3 regions of the Desulfovibrio mangrovi genome follow, and region 1 is predicted to be linked to each of the others. Evidence: predicted binding sites of a transcription regulator. Region 1 holds the regulator's gene; each other region holds the start of a gene.
The links. Region 1 encodes sigma-54, which starts transcription at its own class of promoters, with help from an activator protein. Its sites were predicted from a motif close to CTGGCACGGNNNNTGCTT; they were not measured.

Region 1 (6,847 bases):
TCCAAGTACGGCATCACCATGCAGAATATCGCATATGTCGGAGACGACTGGGTTGACCTTGGTCCTATGCGCGCCGTTGGTCTGCCCATTGCTGTAGCCAACGCGCAGCCGGAAACCAAGGATGTTGCCCGTTTTGTCACACAGTCCCGTGGTGGTGACGGTGCCGTGCGTGAGGTTATCCGCTTTATTCTCAAGGCGCAGGGCAAGCTTGAGCAGGCCATGAGCCGCTGGAACGTATAGGATGCGCATTCGCTATCTGTTGATCGGGGCAGCGGTGCTCGCTATTGCCGGTGTGGTTGCCATGAATCTGGTCTCGGAAAAGGTGGTGCACGAAGTACGTATGGCTGTGCAGCAGAACCAGCAGGGACCTGAAGGCGTGGTGGACCTTACCCTGAAAGGGGTGGAACTCCTCCAGGGGGAACACGGCGAAGAGTTGTGGCACCTTGAGGCTCAGGGGGCATGGTACGACCAGAAGGAAGGTGTTATTCAGGTCTCCCATCCGGTCATTACCTATTTCCTCAAGCCTGATAAGCAGGAGCTTGTGGTCCGTTCCGTTCGAGGCGTGGTCAATCAGACAGCCAAGATTGCCCGTCTGTGGGAAGATGTTGAAATCGAACGTAATGGCGGATACATCCGTAGCAGTCTGATGATCTATAACGGCACCAGTCACACATTGCATATTCCCGGTGTTGCCCGTTTTGACGGGCCGGATCTGTTCGGCAATGCCACCAACGTGACTTGGCACCTCAATGAAAACTTCGTGCAGGCGGAACAGGATGTCTCAGTCGAAATGCGCATCCGCCAGCGTCTGGATGATTTGGTGGAAGGAGAAAACAAGGATGTTTCGAACTAGTCGTTTACTCATTGCCATGTGTCTTGTGGCTCTTTTTGTTGCTACCGGGAGCGCTGCGTACGCCGAAGAGATGGTACCCATAAAGGTTACCTCCGATAAGCTTAACTATGATGCATCTGGCCAGAAAGTGACCTTTGAAGGCAATGTGCATGTGACGCATCCTGACGCCCAACTCTGGTCCAAGAAAATCACCATCCTGCTTACTCCCAAAGACAACAAGCCCAAAGAAAAGAAAGAAGATGACGGAGCCGCCATGGATCCCGGCCAGATCGACAAGATCATTGCCGAAGGTACCGTCAAGGTTGTCATGACCGACGGCAAGACCGGTGACTGCGAGAAGGCGACGTACAACCTCGGCACCGGAGTTCTGATCATGGAGGGCTCACCCGTGCTGAGAGATGGCGCCAACAGCATTCAGGGCGAGACCATCAATTTTTATGTGAAGGAAAACAAGAGCGAAGTTCTTGGCTCTTCCGCACTTCCTGTAGAAGCCCTTTTCTCCGCTCCCAAGCGCGTTAAGAAGTAGGCAGCATGTCGGTTCTTGAAGCTGAATCTCTCCATAAGCAATACGGCAAGCGTGAAGTTGTTCGTGGTATTTCCCTGAGTATGAAGCAGGGCGAGGTGGTAGGCCTGCTTGGACCCAACGGGGCAGGCAAGACAACGACCTTCTATATGCTCATCGGCATGGTCAAACCCACAAGCGGTATTGTCCGCTACGATGGCAGCGAAATCACGGACTGGCCCCTGCACGAACGTGCCCGTGTCGGTCTGAGTTATCTTCCGCAGGAAAGCTCCGTATTCCGCAAGCTGACAGTTCGTCAGAATCTGGAGCTCATTCTGGAGCATACCGATATGCCCAAATCCGTCCAGCGGAAGAGGGCGGATACATTGCTTGAAGAGTTCCGCATTACCCACATTGCAGACTCCATGGCCATGCATCTTTCCGGCGGTGAGCGTCGTCGTCTGGAAATAGCCCGTGCCCTGATCCGCAAGCCGCGCTTTATCCTGCTGGATGAACCCTTTGCCGGTATCGATCCTCTTGCTGTAGACGATATTCAGGCTATCATTCGGGGGTTGAGCAACCGGGGTATAGGTGTCCTTATTTCTGACCACAACGTGCGTGAAACGTTGAATATCTGTGACCGTGCATATCTTGTGTTCGAGGGGCAGATCATCCTCAACGGCACTCCTGCGCAGATAGTGAACGATCCCAAGGCCAGACGCGTCTATCTTGGTGAAGGATTCAGCCTGTAAGTTTTCCAGTTTTTTCTGACAACTCTCTAAAAAGTTTTGAGAAGAGATTTCTCTATGCCGCAAAAGCCCGATTTTCGGGCTTTTCTTTGTTGCATGGTTATTGCTTGTATGGCAAAAAGGAGCCAGGCATAGAGATTTTGGAATGCTTCTTGATAGGGGTGGATTTTACTCAACGCAGAACAGATCTTTCCTGTCGGTGAAAATCTGGCAGGGTAACGATTTCGGATGACAGCGCCTATGGCACTTGAACTACGTCAGCAACTGAAGCTCTCTCAGCAACTCGTAATGACGCCGCAATTGCAGCAGGCGATCAAGCTGTTGCAGTTGTCCCGTCTTGAGCTCATGGAGACCGTGCAGCAGGAGTTGCTGGAGAATCCGTTTCTCGAAGAAGCTTCCGAAGCCCTCACACCGGCGGATGCCACGGAAAAGCCTGAGCTGCGTTCCGAGACCGCCGAAGCCTATGACAAGGAACTCGCCTCCAATGCCGACTGGGAAGACTATCTGGGAGACTTTTCCAGTACGACCAGACAGGTTGCTTCCCGCGAGACCGAAATTCCCGAGGAAGGCACCTCCTTCGAGGCCCGCTTGTCTTCCCGCCCGTCTCTGGACGGCCATCTTTCCTGGCAGCTCACACTCTCCAATATAACCGAACGCCAGCACACCATAGGCGAGATCATTATCGGCAACATCGGTTCCAACGGCTATCTGCATGCCTCTCTTCAGGAAATGGCGGAGATGGCAGGGCCCGATGTCGAAACGGCGGAAGTGGAAGAGATGTTGCGCCGCATTCAGCGCTTCGATCCAGTCGGCGTTGCCGCACGCACGCCTCAGGAATGTCTGCTGGTGCAGATTGAAGTGCTGGGCTACGACCGCGACCCCGTACTGGTGGAAATCGTCCGGGATCACCTTGAGGATCTGGAGAAGCGCCGCTACAAGCCGCTGTGTCGCAAGTTCCGTATCAACATGGATGATCTTCGGGAGTATCTTGAACTCATCCAGACCCTTGATCCCATGCCGGGTGCCAGTTTCGGCAGCAGCGAACCTCAGTATGTGGCACCGGATGTATTCGTGCACAAATATGACGGAGAGTTCGTCATCATTCTCAACGAAGAAGGTCTGCCAAGTCTGCAACTTTCTGATATAGTTGATACTCTTCCTGTGGTGACAGGATCTGACAAGGATTATTTCCAGGAGAAGATGCGTTCTGCTTCATGGCTCATCAAGAGCCTGCATCAGCGCCAGCGCACGCTCTACAAGGTTATGGAGAGTATCGTAAAATATCAGCGCGGCTTCTTCGAGGAAGGTGTAACCGCACTCAAGCCTTTGATTCTCAAGGATATCGCTGACGATATCGGTATGCATGAATCCACGGTCAGCCGTATTACCACCAGTAAATACGTGGCGACCCCGCACGGAATTTTCGAGCTGAAGTTCTTCTTCAACAGCGCCATCGGTATGGATGATGGCAGCTCCGTAGGCTCTGAGAGCGTTAAGGCCCTCATTAAGCAGCTTATTGGCGACGAAAATCCCAAACGTCCGCTCAGCGATGAGCGCATCGGTGAAATTCTCAAAGAAAAATTGCAATTGAATATTGCCCGAAGAACCGTTGCGAAGTATCGTACAGCTATGGACATCCCTTCATCGTCCAAGCGGAAGTCCGCTTTTTAACGGAGGGAGCTTCCGGCAGCGCCGGGTCGGGTTGGAGGCAACCTCAAAGACGTGAGAGGCATAACTGCACAAAGTGCAGTATCTCGAACATTTAAGGAGGCATATATGAACATCGCATTCACATTCAAGAACTTCGAGCCTTCCGATCATCTGAAGAAGTATGCCCGCCGTCGTTTTGAAAAGCTTGGCAAGTTCCTGCAGCCGCACGGTAAGTCGGAAATGCAGGTGGGAATGAGCGTTGACAATTACCGTCACAGAATTGATGTGACGCTGGTTGCCGACAACCTGAACCTCTCTGCCAATGAGAAGTCTGAAGATATGTATGCAACGGTTGACCTGGTCTTTGACAAGCTCTCTTCCCAGGTGAAGAAGCATGTGGAGAAGGGCAAGGATCACCGTCGCGGTGCAGAGATGGCTCTGCGTGAAGACATCTTCAGCTATGCTGATACCGGTGCCGGTCGCGAACGTACCATTGTCGGTACTGACCGCTTTACCCCCAAGCCGATGGGGATTGACGAAGCCGCTCTGCAGCTCGACTCCCTGGACTATGAGTTCCTTGTGTTCCTGAATGCCGAGACGGAGCGCGTAAACGTCATCTACCGTCGTGAAAACGGAGACTTCGGTCTCATTGATCCGACCTTCTAGGATTCTGAAAAATGAAACTGGGTGATTACCTGGATAAAGAAATGATTCTGCCCGAGCTGACCGCCAGCACCAAAGAGGAGGTGCTGGCGGAGCTCGTTGCGGCCGTGGTCAAGGCAAACCCGAATCTGGACAGTGAGCGTGTTCTCGCTGTTCTCAAGGAACGGGAAAGCCTCGGAACCACAGGCATAGGCGATGGCATTGCCATCCCGCACGGCAAGCTCGACACTCTGGACAAGATTATCCTCGTTGCTGGCCGCAGTACTTCCGGCGTGGACTTTGAATCGCTGGATTTCAAGCTCTGCAATATCTTCTTTCTTGTCCTTGCTCCGGAACAGGTGGCCGGAGTACATCTGCGCATTCTGGCTCAGATTTCCCGCCTGCTGAAGGACAAGGAATTCAGAAACGCCATTATGTCTGCCTCCGGCGTTGATGAACTCTGGCAGCTTCTTGCCGACGCCTGAGGACGCCACGCATTATGGACTCTACTTCTCCGTCATTTCCCGTCCTTGTCGTCACCGGGTTGTCCGGTGGCGGCAAGAGTACCGTTCTCAAGGTCTTCGAGGATCTGCGTTACTATACGATTGACGGACTCCCCGTATCCCTCGCCATGCAGTTGGTCTCCATTCTTGATGAACGGAGTCTGGCCAAGTATCGTGGTCTGGTGCTGGGAATGGACCTGCGCCATTTCGAGTTCGACAGCGGTTTTCATGCCATTCTGCAGGCAATGCGGGACAAGGGGGTGGCTCCTGCGATCATATTCATGGAAGCACGGCCCGACGTAATAGTCCGTCGTTACAAGGAAACACGTCGTCCGCATCCTCTTGAGAGCGGCGGACTGGGCCTTGAACAAGCCATGGAGACTGAACGTAAGCTGCTTGAGCCGGTCCGCGCCATGGCCGATCTTGTAATCGATACTTCCGATTATTCCATTCATGATATAAGGCGGGTCATCCAGCAGAAATGGACCATTATCGAGGGCAACAGGCGCAGCATGCGCGTGCATTTGTTGACCTTCGGCTTCAAGTACGGCACACCTGCCGAGGCCGATATGGTGTTCGACCTGCGTTTTCTGCCTAACCCTCATCATGAACCGGATCTTCGGCCCCTTTCCGGAAAAGACCCCGTCATATCAAAGTATGTGCTCGGTTCCGGCGTGGGGAAGGAATATCTGGAGCGTCTGACAGAATTCCTGCACTTCACGTTGACGCAGATGGAGTCTGAAGGGCGTTACCGCGCCACAGTCGCCATTGGCTGCACGGGGGGCAGGCACCGGTCGGTCGCCGCAGCTGAAGCCCTTTTTGAGGCTTTGAAAAACTTTGATTTTGCTGTATCCATTGAGCACCGGCATATGGAGCTGGTCTAGCTTCGTCAGAACGCACTTTTTGCCTATTATTTCCGCCGGTGGAGAATACTGCCCACATGACTGAATCCATTAAAGAAGTTGCCCCTGTCGGCGTGGTTATCGTTACCCACGCTGATTACGGTTCCGCTCTGCTGCGTGCTGCGGAAGTCATTCTTGGTACGCAGGACGACTGCGGTACGGTGAGTGTTGACGGTACGCAGGAAGTTGCGCAGACCGTTGCCCGCCTCAAGGAAACCGTTGCCCGTGTAGACAAGGGCAGGGGAGTTCTCATTCTCACCGACATGTTTGGTGGCACCCCCACCAACCTGAGCCTTTCTCTGCTCAGTTCCGGCAATGTTGAAGTGCTTACGGGGGTGAACCTTCCCATGCTGCTCAAAGTGTTCGGTTGCCGGAAGATGGATCTGCATAAACTGGCGGAAGAAGCCAAGACTGCGGGCGACAAGGGAATTGTCGTGGCAGGCGAAGTGCTGCGCCGAAAGGTTAAACACGGGTAGCGCGCCATGCAGTGGGTTCGTATAGACAACAGGCTCATACACGGGCAAGTCATCGAAACCTGGCTGCCCTACACACGCGCAAAGCGCCTTCTGGTCGTCAATGATGAAATGGCGGCCGATGATTTGCAGCAGCAGATCGCCTCACTGGCTGTTCCCGGCCGCATCAAGGCAGATTTCATTCACGTGCACTCCCTCAAGGATTACGCAACAAAGCATGCTGGCGAGATGCAGGATACCCTGGTTCTCGTAGCTAATTGCGGTGATGCGAGGCGTATTCTCGAGAATGGTTTTTCCTTTTCTGTGCTGAATATCGGCAATCTTCATTATTCCCCGGGCAAGAAGCAGCTATGCGCTCATGTGGCCGTAACCGAGGAAGATGAGGCCTGTCTGCGCTTTTTCTGCAAACGCAGCGTTGAGCTGGACTTCCGATGTGTTCCCAATGAGCCGGTCCAAGTCAAGGGGTGGTAATAATGGATAGTCTTCTTCCTTCCGTCCTCTGGGTAGCTCCCCTCGCTTTTTTTTTGCCTTCTCGTCTGTTCTGCGATTTGCGCTGAATTTTGGCTTTCTGGA
Region 2 (4,477 bases), 1.3 Mb from region 1:
TGGAGCACGCCTGCACTGGACCATCCGCGAACGCTTCCACAATATTCTCTCCCTGTGCGACGAGTTCCGTGCCCTGCATGAGGAAAGCATAGAAAGACAACGTGCTGCCTATCTGGATGAATCCGCCATGCTCGTGGCCCTTGCGGTCACGGGCATTCTGCTTTCCGCCTTCAGCGGTGCATGGCTGGCCTCCGTGCTGGTACAGCGAGTGCTGAACCCTATCCGCGACATGGCCAACAATACGCTGGAGGCACTTGATCCCCACCATAAAAGCCATGCTGCCACCGTCAACAACGAGGTGGAAGCCCTTGGCGACAAGCTGCGCAGCCTTATCACCGACGTGGGTGATGTGCAGAAACAGCTTGATGCCAGCCGCGAATCCCTCATTCAGTCGGAAAAGCTGGCACTGGTGGGCAAGCTTGCCGCAGGCGTGGCTCACTCCATCCGCAATCCGCTCACCTCGGTGAAGATGCGTCTGTTCTCGCTGGAACGCTCGCTGGAGCTTGATGAACACCAGCGTGAAGACTTCGAGGTGGTCAGCGAAGAGATTTCCCACGTGGAAAGCATCGTGAAGAATTTTCTGGAATTCGCCCGCCGTCCCAAGCTGCGTCCCCGCAACCAGAGCCCCTCGGACGTGGTGGACATGGCCCTGCGCCTGCTGCGGCACCGGCTGGAATCCAACGGCACGGAGATCGTGCTCAACCGTCAGGCACGCCTGCCGGAAATTCCCCTTGATGCAGACCAGCTCAAGGAGGTGTTCGTCAACCTGATGATCAACGCCTGCGATGCACTGGTTACCGGCGGCACCATCACCGTGACGGAAGAAACCGGCCTCATTGAACCCATGGGCGAAGTGGCTGTCATCCGCATTGCAGATAACGGTCCGGGCATTCCGGCCGACATCATGGACAAGATATTCGACCCCTTCTTCAGCACCAAGGAAGAAGGTTCCGGTCTCGGGCTTGCCATCGCCCGCCGCGTTGTGGAAGAACATGGCGGTTGGCTGCACGTACGTTCCGGCGATGACGGCGGCGCAGTATTTGTCATTGCCCTGCCGGGCAACAGGAGGTCTACATGGCTACGATCCTAGTGGTGGATGACGATCCGCAGCTCCGCCAGAGCTTCGAAAAGCTTCTGAAAGCCGAAGGGCACAACGTGCTCACGGCGCCGAGCGGAGAAAAAGGCGTGGAAATCGCCGCGGAATCGGAACCGGACATGGCCGTACTGGACGTGCGCCTGCCCGGCATGAACGGACTTGAAACCTTCAAGGTGCTGCGCGGCATGTATCCCGCGCTTCCCGTTCTGGTCATGACGGCTTACGGCACCACGGAGACGGCCATTGAGGCCACCAAGATGGGGGCTTTCGACTACGTCATGAAGCCCTTCAACGTGCCGGATGTGCTCGCCCTCATCGGCCGTGCGGTGGAAGTGCGGGCCCCCAGACCCATGAGCAGCGATTCCGTCGCCACCTCCCACGCCCTGCTCGGCCGCAGCGTGGCCATGCAGGAAGTCTGCAAACAGATAGGCCGCGCCGCTCCCACGCAGGCTACCATTCTCATCCGCGGCGAATCCGGCACCGGCAAGGAGCTTGTGGCCAACGCCGTACACAAGCACAGCACCCGCTCCGAACACCCTTTCTGCGTCATCAACTGTGTGGCCATTCCTGAAACCCTGCTGGAGAGCGAACTCTTCGGCTACGAAAAGGGCGCATTCACCGGTGCCAGCAACCGCAAGGCAGGCAAGATTGAACAGGCCAACCGCGGCACGGTGTTTCTCGATGAAATCGGCGACATGCCCCCTTCCATTCAGGCCAAGATTCTGCGCCTGCTGCAGGAACGCCAGATCGAGCGACTTGGCGGCAAACTGCCCATTCCGGTTGATGTCCGCATCATCGCCGCCACCAACCGCGACCTGGAAAAAGCCGTAGCCTCCGGCGACTTCCGTGAAGATCTTTATTACCGCCTGAACGTGGTATCCCTGACGCTCCCCCCGCTGCGCGAGCGCCGCGAGGACATTCCCCTGCTGGCGGTTCACTTCCTTGAAAAGTACGCCAATGAACTGAACATGCCCAACCCCGGCCTCACGGAACGGGCCAAGGCCGCCCTGCAGGATTTCCCATGGCCGGGCAACGTCCGTGAGCTTGGCAACATGATACAGAAGGCCCTCATCTTCAGCCGCGGCCTTCCCATAGACGCCGAAGATATCGCCGCCCTGCTCGGAGAAGCCGTTTCTGCTTCCGGCGGACTGGACGAGAACACCGAAGAGTCGGTCGTCCGCTGGGTTCGCCATGCCCTGCTGGCCGAGCCGGGTGACGGTCTGTTTGAAGCACTGGGCGACAGGTTCTGCGCCATCGTCATCCGCGAAGCGCTCACCCTCACCGGCGGCAACCGCACGAGGGCTTCCAAGCTGCTGGGCATGTCCCGGCCCACGCTCATCGCCCGCATCGAAAAATACGGTCTCAAGGTGGAGGCATCCGTCAGTTAACCTTCCGCCCCTGTCTGTAAACAGACATGACACCCTGCCCTTTGCTGTCCATATCCGGACAGACAGATCGTAAAAAAGCCTGACACCGAAGGCGGCCCCTGCTTGGGGCCGCCTTTTTCATTGTCGTCACAATATGCTGTTATACAAGGATAATATTTTGCAAAAAGAGCGCACACTTTTGGCACGCCGGTTGCCTTTAGTGGGGCATGAACATGTATCAGGTCATAGACAAGGGTGCCTGCACCATACTCATAGCGGAGCGTAACAGCCGAATCGGCGCGCTGCTGGAGAAGGCCTTTCAGAACAGGGGCTATCCGGTACTGCTCGCCGCCAACGGTTATGAAGCCGCTGAGATTCTGATCAGGGAGAACCCCGCCCTGCTCGTGCTGGACCCTGACCTGCCTTACCTGTTCGCGCTTCTGGAAGCCGGCAAGGGCATTCTGACAGAAAGAGTGCCTGTCATCCTTCACCCGCTCTCCGCCGGGGAGGATATCGGAATTGCCGTGCCGACTTCCGGAACAGTGTACAAGGAAGCAGACCCCGAGAGGCTGCTTCTGGCGGTTGAATCAACACTGACAGGTCAGGCCATGCGGGAGGTTCAGAGATGACCCTAACCCAAAACCCACATGACTCCTTCCGCTGGCTGGCCGCCAGAGTGATTCTACTTTCCGCAACGCCGGTGGCTCTGCTTGCCCTTGTGGTCAGCAGCCTGCTGTTCACGGCGTACGGTAGCGATGCGCAGCGTCCCTTCGGTGCACTGGTTCATGCAGTGACCAAGCAGGCCCAGTCCGTGCCGGAGGCGCTCCGCAACGCCCGTGATGCCTTTCCGTCAGCAACCGTCATCTACATAGAGAACGGTGCGGTTGTGCAGTCGGAAGGCGAGGTGGTTCACCACCCCGTATCGGAAGAAGCAGCCCAGCTTGCCGCAACGCTGCAGGCAGATGAAGGACTGGGATGGACGATCAAGACCGTCACGCCGCCCTTCCCCGGCAGCATTGCCATGGCCGCAGTGGCTCTGCAGTTCGCCGCACCGGAGGCCCTGAGCCGCGCCGTTGTCGTGGCCACGCCGCTGGGTTCGCTGTTTCCGCAGATGGAATTCGCATGGGGCATGACGCTGATCGTTTCCGGCGTGCTTGCAATGCTGCTCATATACAACTCGCTGGTTTTCTCCGGCTACGTGCAGCAGAAGCTCTCTTCCGAGGAACTGCGCCGCCGCGCCCTTGAACGCCGCATGGTGGAGGCCAACCGGCTCTCTTCTCTCGGCACGTTGGCTGCGGGCATAGCCCATGAAATCAACAATCCGGTTTCCATCATGACGCAGGAAGCCGGCTGGATAGAAGATCTGACTGAAGACAATCTGCCCCGAGAAGAGCTGGCCGAGAAGGTACGCACATCCGCCCAGACCATCCGCACGCAGGGCGCCCGCTGCCGCGACATCACCCACAACCTGCTGCGCCTGTCCAGGCAGGGGGCAGTAGAGGCGGCTCCGGTGGACCTGAACCAGACAGCCGAAGAGGTGGCTGCCCTGAGCAAACACCGCTGCACCCGACAGGGGGTGACGCTGACTGTTCGCACCCAGCCCGGCATTTCAACGGCATACGCGGCACAGGCACATGTTCAACAGATACTGATGAACCTTGTAGGGAACGCGCTCGACGCCATGCAGAATCAGGAACACGGCACCCTTTCCCTGTTCACCTGGGAAGAAAGCGACAGGGTGTGCATTGCGGTAGCCGACAGCGGCCCCGGCATGAGCGAGGCGATACGTTCCAGAATTTTCGAGCCCTTCTTCACCACCAAACCGTCTGGCAAGGGCACCGGACTTGGGCTGGCCATCTGCTACGGACTGGCCAGGCGCAACAAGGGCACACTGAGCGTCCGCAGCGCGGAAGGAGAAGGCACCATATTTGTTCTGGCCCTGCCCCGCATGGAAACCGATGAGGACATGCTGGCAGAACAGGACAACGAGGACGAGAACAGAGCTCCCGCAGAA
Region 3 (4,477 bases), 810 kb from region 1:
CCACGCTTATGCTCGCCGACGAACCAACGGCCGCACTGGACTCGGAGAATGGCACAATCATCATGAACCTGCTGAGAAAGCTTGCCCGCGAACATAACCGCGCGGTCGTGATTGTGACCCATGACAACCGGATAACGGAGTTCGCAGACAGGATTTTACGCATCGAAGACGGGCACCTCATCGGTCCCGACTACGACGACACCACGAATCCGCTTGCCCGCACAGCACCTCAGCAATGCAAAGCGACCGGAGGAGATAAAGCATGAAAGCCTTAGTGATCATCCTCTTATCCCTGTTCGCAGCCGGAGCCGGATATGTTTATCTGGACAGGCACATGGCTGCCGCGTCAGAGGTGAAATTGCCAGTCACGCCCGCAGCGCAGCATATAGCGGTCGCCGACAACTCTTTCATCGTTGCCTCAGGCGTTGTTGAACCTGTTTCAGAAGAACTTGAGCTTTCCTTCGAGCTCAGCGGACTGATTGAAGAAGTGCTTGTATCCGAAGGCGAGAGCGTCAAGGCGGGGCAGTTGCTGGCCCGACTGAAGCAGGATTCCTACCTTGCCAAGGTTGAGAATGCCCGGGCCGAAAACAGTATTTCCGAAACGGAATACCGCAAACAGATCTCCGGCGGCAGACAGCAGGAACGAAATGAAGCATGGGCCGCTGTGAAGCAGGCCAAAATGATAATGGAGCAGAATCTGCGGGAAGCAAAGAGCAGAGACGCCCTTCAGAAAAATGACCATATTGCGACCGAAGAAGTCTACAGAGCGTGGAAGGAATACTATGTAGCCAAAGAAGCCCACAAGGAAGCCCAGGCCCGATTTGAACTGGCCGACCGGCCTTTCCGCTCCGAAGACATCAAAAAGGCGGCATTTTCCGTAAATGCCAGCAAAGCCCGCCTGCACGAGGCTGAAGCCGAACTGGCAAAGACACGATTGACCGCCCCCATAGCAGGCACGGTGCTTCGACTGCTGCGTCAAGGCGGCGAGGCGGTTTCCATATTGTTTGACAGTCCCGTCATAGCGCTTGGCGACATAAGCACGCTGAATATCCGGGCAGAGGTGGACGAAAAGGACATCGGCCATCTGCGGGTTGGCCTGCCCGCCTACGCAACGGCAACGGCCTTTGGCGAGCAGCGTTTTCCCGGGAGAATAACCCGCATCAGCCAGATAATGGGACGAAAGAAAATCTTTTCAGGTGATCCCGCAGAAACCATGGACAGAAAGGTTCTGGAGATCATTGTGACGCTGGATGCCCCCGGCCCGCTGGTAAGCGGCCTTCGCATGGACGTGTTCATCTCCGCAACACCATAACGCCACATTCACGGAGGGTTTGCCCTCATGAACTTCCCGAAATACCTTCCGCGCGTAGCCCCTTTCGCGGTGTACATGCTCTTTGTGGCAACCAGCGAGATCATCGCCCTGATTCCAGCCACGTCATCCCTGCTTTCGCCGGAAAGCCAGACACTGCTGTATCCTGTTAAAATAACCTGCGCCTTGGCAACTCTTTTCTTTTTCTACAGACATTGCAATGAAATCCGATGGAGAGAACTCTCTCAGCTGAGGCAGTCCTCATTAAGCATTTCACTCGGCATAGCGGTGTTCGGACTATGGATTTATCTGACCCAGCCCTGGGCCGTCCTGTCCATACCGCAGACCAGCTTCACGCCACAGGCCGTCCCTGAAGGCGTTCCACGAACAGCCCTCATTGCTGTACGCCTTGCAGGAGCTGCTCTGGTTGTTCCGATAATCGAAGAACTCTTCTGGCGCTCATTTCTCATCCGCTATCTGCAGAAAGCAGATTTCACTTCCCTCCCCATTGGTACCATCTCTCCGCTGACCTTCTTCGGCACAGCCCTCCTCTTTGCACTGGAACACCACTCCGTGGCTGCGGGCTTTCTCGCCGGACTGGCATACAATACCATCTACTGGCGAACACGCAGCATTGCCCAGTGTATTCTCTCGCACGCCGTAACCAACCTGCTGCTGGGACTCTATGTCATCCGGTACGAGCAGTGGTGGTTCTGGTAGCCCCCCTCTGTAATTACCAATCAGATAAAGAAATTTCAGTAACAACAGCCCGCTTGTCCTCAGGACACAGCGGGCTTTTTCTGCCCCGCATCCGTCCTCCGGCCGGTCGTATGTAAGGTCTGTCGATAACTGTCGGACAACCTGTCACATCTGAAAGCCCCACGCCATAACAACCACCCTGGGAATCGCATTTTTACCTTAAATTTCAAAACGATATTCAAATGGCACACTCCGTGCACAATTAGCTTCGAAACCGTATCATCAAAATTTGCCAGGGGTCTTTTTCCCCTCCAAAAAATCTAAGGAAGGTTGAAAAAATGAAAAAGCTAATCGCTACAATCGCAGTTGCGTTGATGGTCCTCGCGGGGAGCTTATCAGCCCATGCGCAAATTTTCTTTGACCCGACCGGTGGCGGAGGCGGTATTGAAATCACCGGTTTTGACTGGGCTCCTGGCGCAGGTGTGGCAAAGGACTCTGTAATTTTCAGCGCAGAAGATAGCTGGACATGGGATTCGGATGTATATCTGCAGTCCACCCTGTCGAACCTCCTGACTCCCGGTGGTTTGGCAAGTCTTGATCCAGCATATGAGATCAACGCAATAGCTGGGTTCTCGGAAACCGGAACCTATTATACCCTGCCCGGCTTGAGCTTTGCTTCTTTTGATCTGCTCCCTTCCGATCTTAACTACTTTGAAGTGTATATCGACACCGCGGGCAGCCTCGACCACACCACTGATGGAACGCTTATCCTCAGCGGACATTTTACCAGCCTCGGCACCTCCACTTACTCCACCGCCGGCGACATCGTTCCTTACCTTGACAACTACCCTAACGGCACCCTTGCACAGCCCGATGTCGCGGCCATGGAAGGTGGCGGTGGTACAAAGGCCAATATGCTCATCGACTTCCTTGCTGACGGCTACTTCACCCTTGATGAAGAAACCCTTGCTGCCCTTCTTGCCCAGTCTCTCTTCATCACTCTGGACTTTGTCGGAACGCAGAGTGTCCCCTTCACTCACATCGATCCCCCCGATGGCATCGAGACTCTGGCTGGCGGCACGATCCCCATTGACTACCTCCTGCTGGCTGGCAACGGTGATTACGCCCACATCAACGGTTACCCCAACGGGGACGGCAGCCCCGGCGACTTTGCCTTCGAAGTTGATGGCGCAAGCTCCTTCGGCACCGTTCCTGAACCTGCAACCATCCTGCTCAGCGGCCTCGGCCTGCTCGTACTGGGCTTCTTCTGCCGCAGGAATCAGGTTGCCTAGCTTCATAAACTCCCAAGAAGCATAACAAAGGCGCAGACCACCATGGTCTGCGCCTCTTTGTTTTGCTTTCCCGGTCAAAGCCGGACAAGGTCGGTATTACCAAACAGCCTGCAAGCCCCCTGCACTCAACATATTGATCAGACATATAATAATCGCATTCTGCAAACAATACCGACACACTTTCAGCAGATCCTTTAGAACCGCCAATCAGAACCAAGGAGGCTGCCATGCGCATTCTCTGCATCCCATACTCCCACACGTACTCACACCTGAGCAGAGTGCTTGAGGCCGGTAAAACACTTCGGCAACGTGGGCATTTGGTAGAGTTTGCAGGTGAAAGCCCGAAGATGCGGATACTTGAACAGGAAGGATTCAATACGTTCCCATTGTTCGAACCCGACCCAAAGCAGCTTTTCGACAACATACGTGACGGCAAGCTTCGCTTCGTTGATGAAAACACACTGGACAAAATGATTGACGCAGACGTGGAGCTCTTCAAATCCGTACGCCCGGATGTGGTTCTAACGGACGGCCGTTTTTCGGCCAGAATATCCACATACATTGCCAAGGTCCCCCATGCGGCCATCGTCAACGTCTCTTCAACAGCCTATCGCGCCAACCCGTATGTACCGCTGTTCCCCTCCCGCACCGGTGACTGCGCCCACCACTCACCAACCTGTGCCGCAGAATCTACAGGATGGAACAGGTGGCTGGACAATCTGAACCTCTGGCTGGAGATGGCGGTATTCAATATGGCCATGCCCGCCTTTTCCAAGCGCTCAAGGCGATACGGACTGCACAGGCAGGCAACAGCAACAAACTGCCTTGCGGGGGGCGACCTGACCCTGCTGGCAGATACCCCTGAATACTTCCCGACACGATGCCTGCCGTCCCATTACCACTACGTGGGTCCCATTGTATGGAACGGTACGTCTCCCGCCCCAGAGTGGTGGCAGGACATGGCAAACGCTCAGGATACAAGGCCGCTTGTCTTTGTCAGCATGGGTTCCACCGCCATTCCGGCGCTGTTTGAAACAGCCTTCAACATGCTTGATGCCAACGGCATGCGCGGCGTTATCGCGACCGGCGGCCAGAAGGAGGATCTGCCTCAGGATCATCCGGATATCCGGGTCACACCATTCATAGACGGTAATCATGTGCTGGAGAAAAGCGCCAT

Region 2: N1030_RS10625 (DNA-binding transcriptional response regulator) is a predicted target of sigma-54. The motif match lies at 2,663-2,680, and genes of this name have one in related genera.
Region 3: N1030_RS00795 (PEP-CTERM sorting domain-containing protein) is a predicted target of sigma-54. The motif match lies at 2,251-2,268, and genes of this name have one in related genera.

Annotation. Positions count from the first base shown of each region.
Region 1 is NZ_CP104208.1:988,966-995,812, forward strand. Features, by position in the region: gene N1030_RS04515 (KdsC family phosphatase) at 1-240, shown strand, start outside; gene lptC (LPS export ABC transporter periplasmic protein LptC) at 242-853, shown strand; gene N1030_RS04525 (LptA/OstA family protein) at 840-1,379, shown strand; gene lptB (LPS export ABC transporter ATP-binding protein) at 1,385-2,107, shown strand; gene rpoN (RNA polymerase factor sigma-54) at 2,345-3,775, shown strand; gene hpf (ribosome hibernation-promoting factor, HPF/YfiA family) at 3,881-4,420, shown strand; gene N1030_RS04545 (PTS sugar transporter subunit IIA) at 4,432-4,881, shown strand; gene rapZ (RNase adapter RapZ) at 4,896-5,783, shown strand; gene N1030_RS04555 (PTS sugar transporter subunit IIA) at 5,840-6,277, shown strand; gene N1030_RS04560 (PTS sugar transporter subunit IIB) at 6,284-6,745, shown strand; gene N1030_RS04565 (PTS sugar transporter subunit IIC) at 6,774-6,847, shown strand, end outside.
Region 2 is NZ_CP104208.1:2,311,382-2,315,858, forward strand. Features, by position in the region: gene N1030_RS10615 (ATP-binding protein) at 1-1,090, shown strand, start outside; gene N1030_RS10620 (sigma-54-dependent transcriptional regulator) at 1,075-2,484, shown strand; gene N1030_RS10625 (DNA-binding transcriptional response regulator) at 2,697-3,092, shown strand; gene N1030_RS10630 (sensor histidine kinase) at 3,089-4,477, shown strand, end outside.
Region 3 is NZ_CP104208.1:175,518-179,994, reverse strand. Features, by position in the region: gene N1030_RS00810 (ABC transporter ATP-binding protein) at 1-266, shown strand, start outside; gene N1030_RS00805 (HlyD family secretion protein) at 263-1,312, shown strand; gene N1030_RS00800 (CAAX prenyl protease-related protein) at 1,340-2,029, shown strand; gene N1030_RS00795 (PEP-CTERM sorting domain-containing protein) at 2,347-3,300, shown strand; gene N1030_RS00790 (glycosyltransferase) at 3,648-4,477, shown strand, end outside.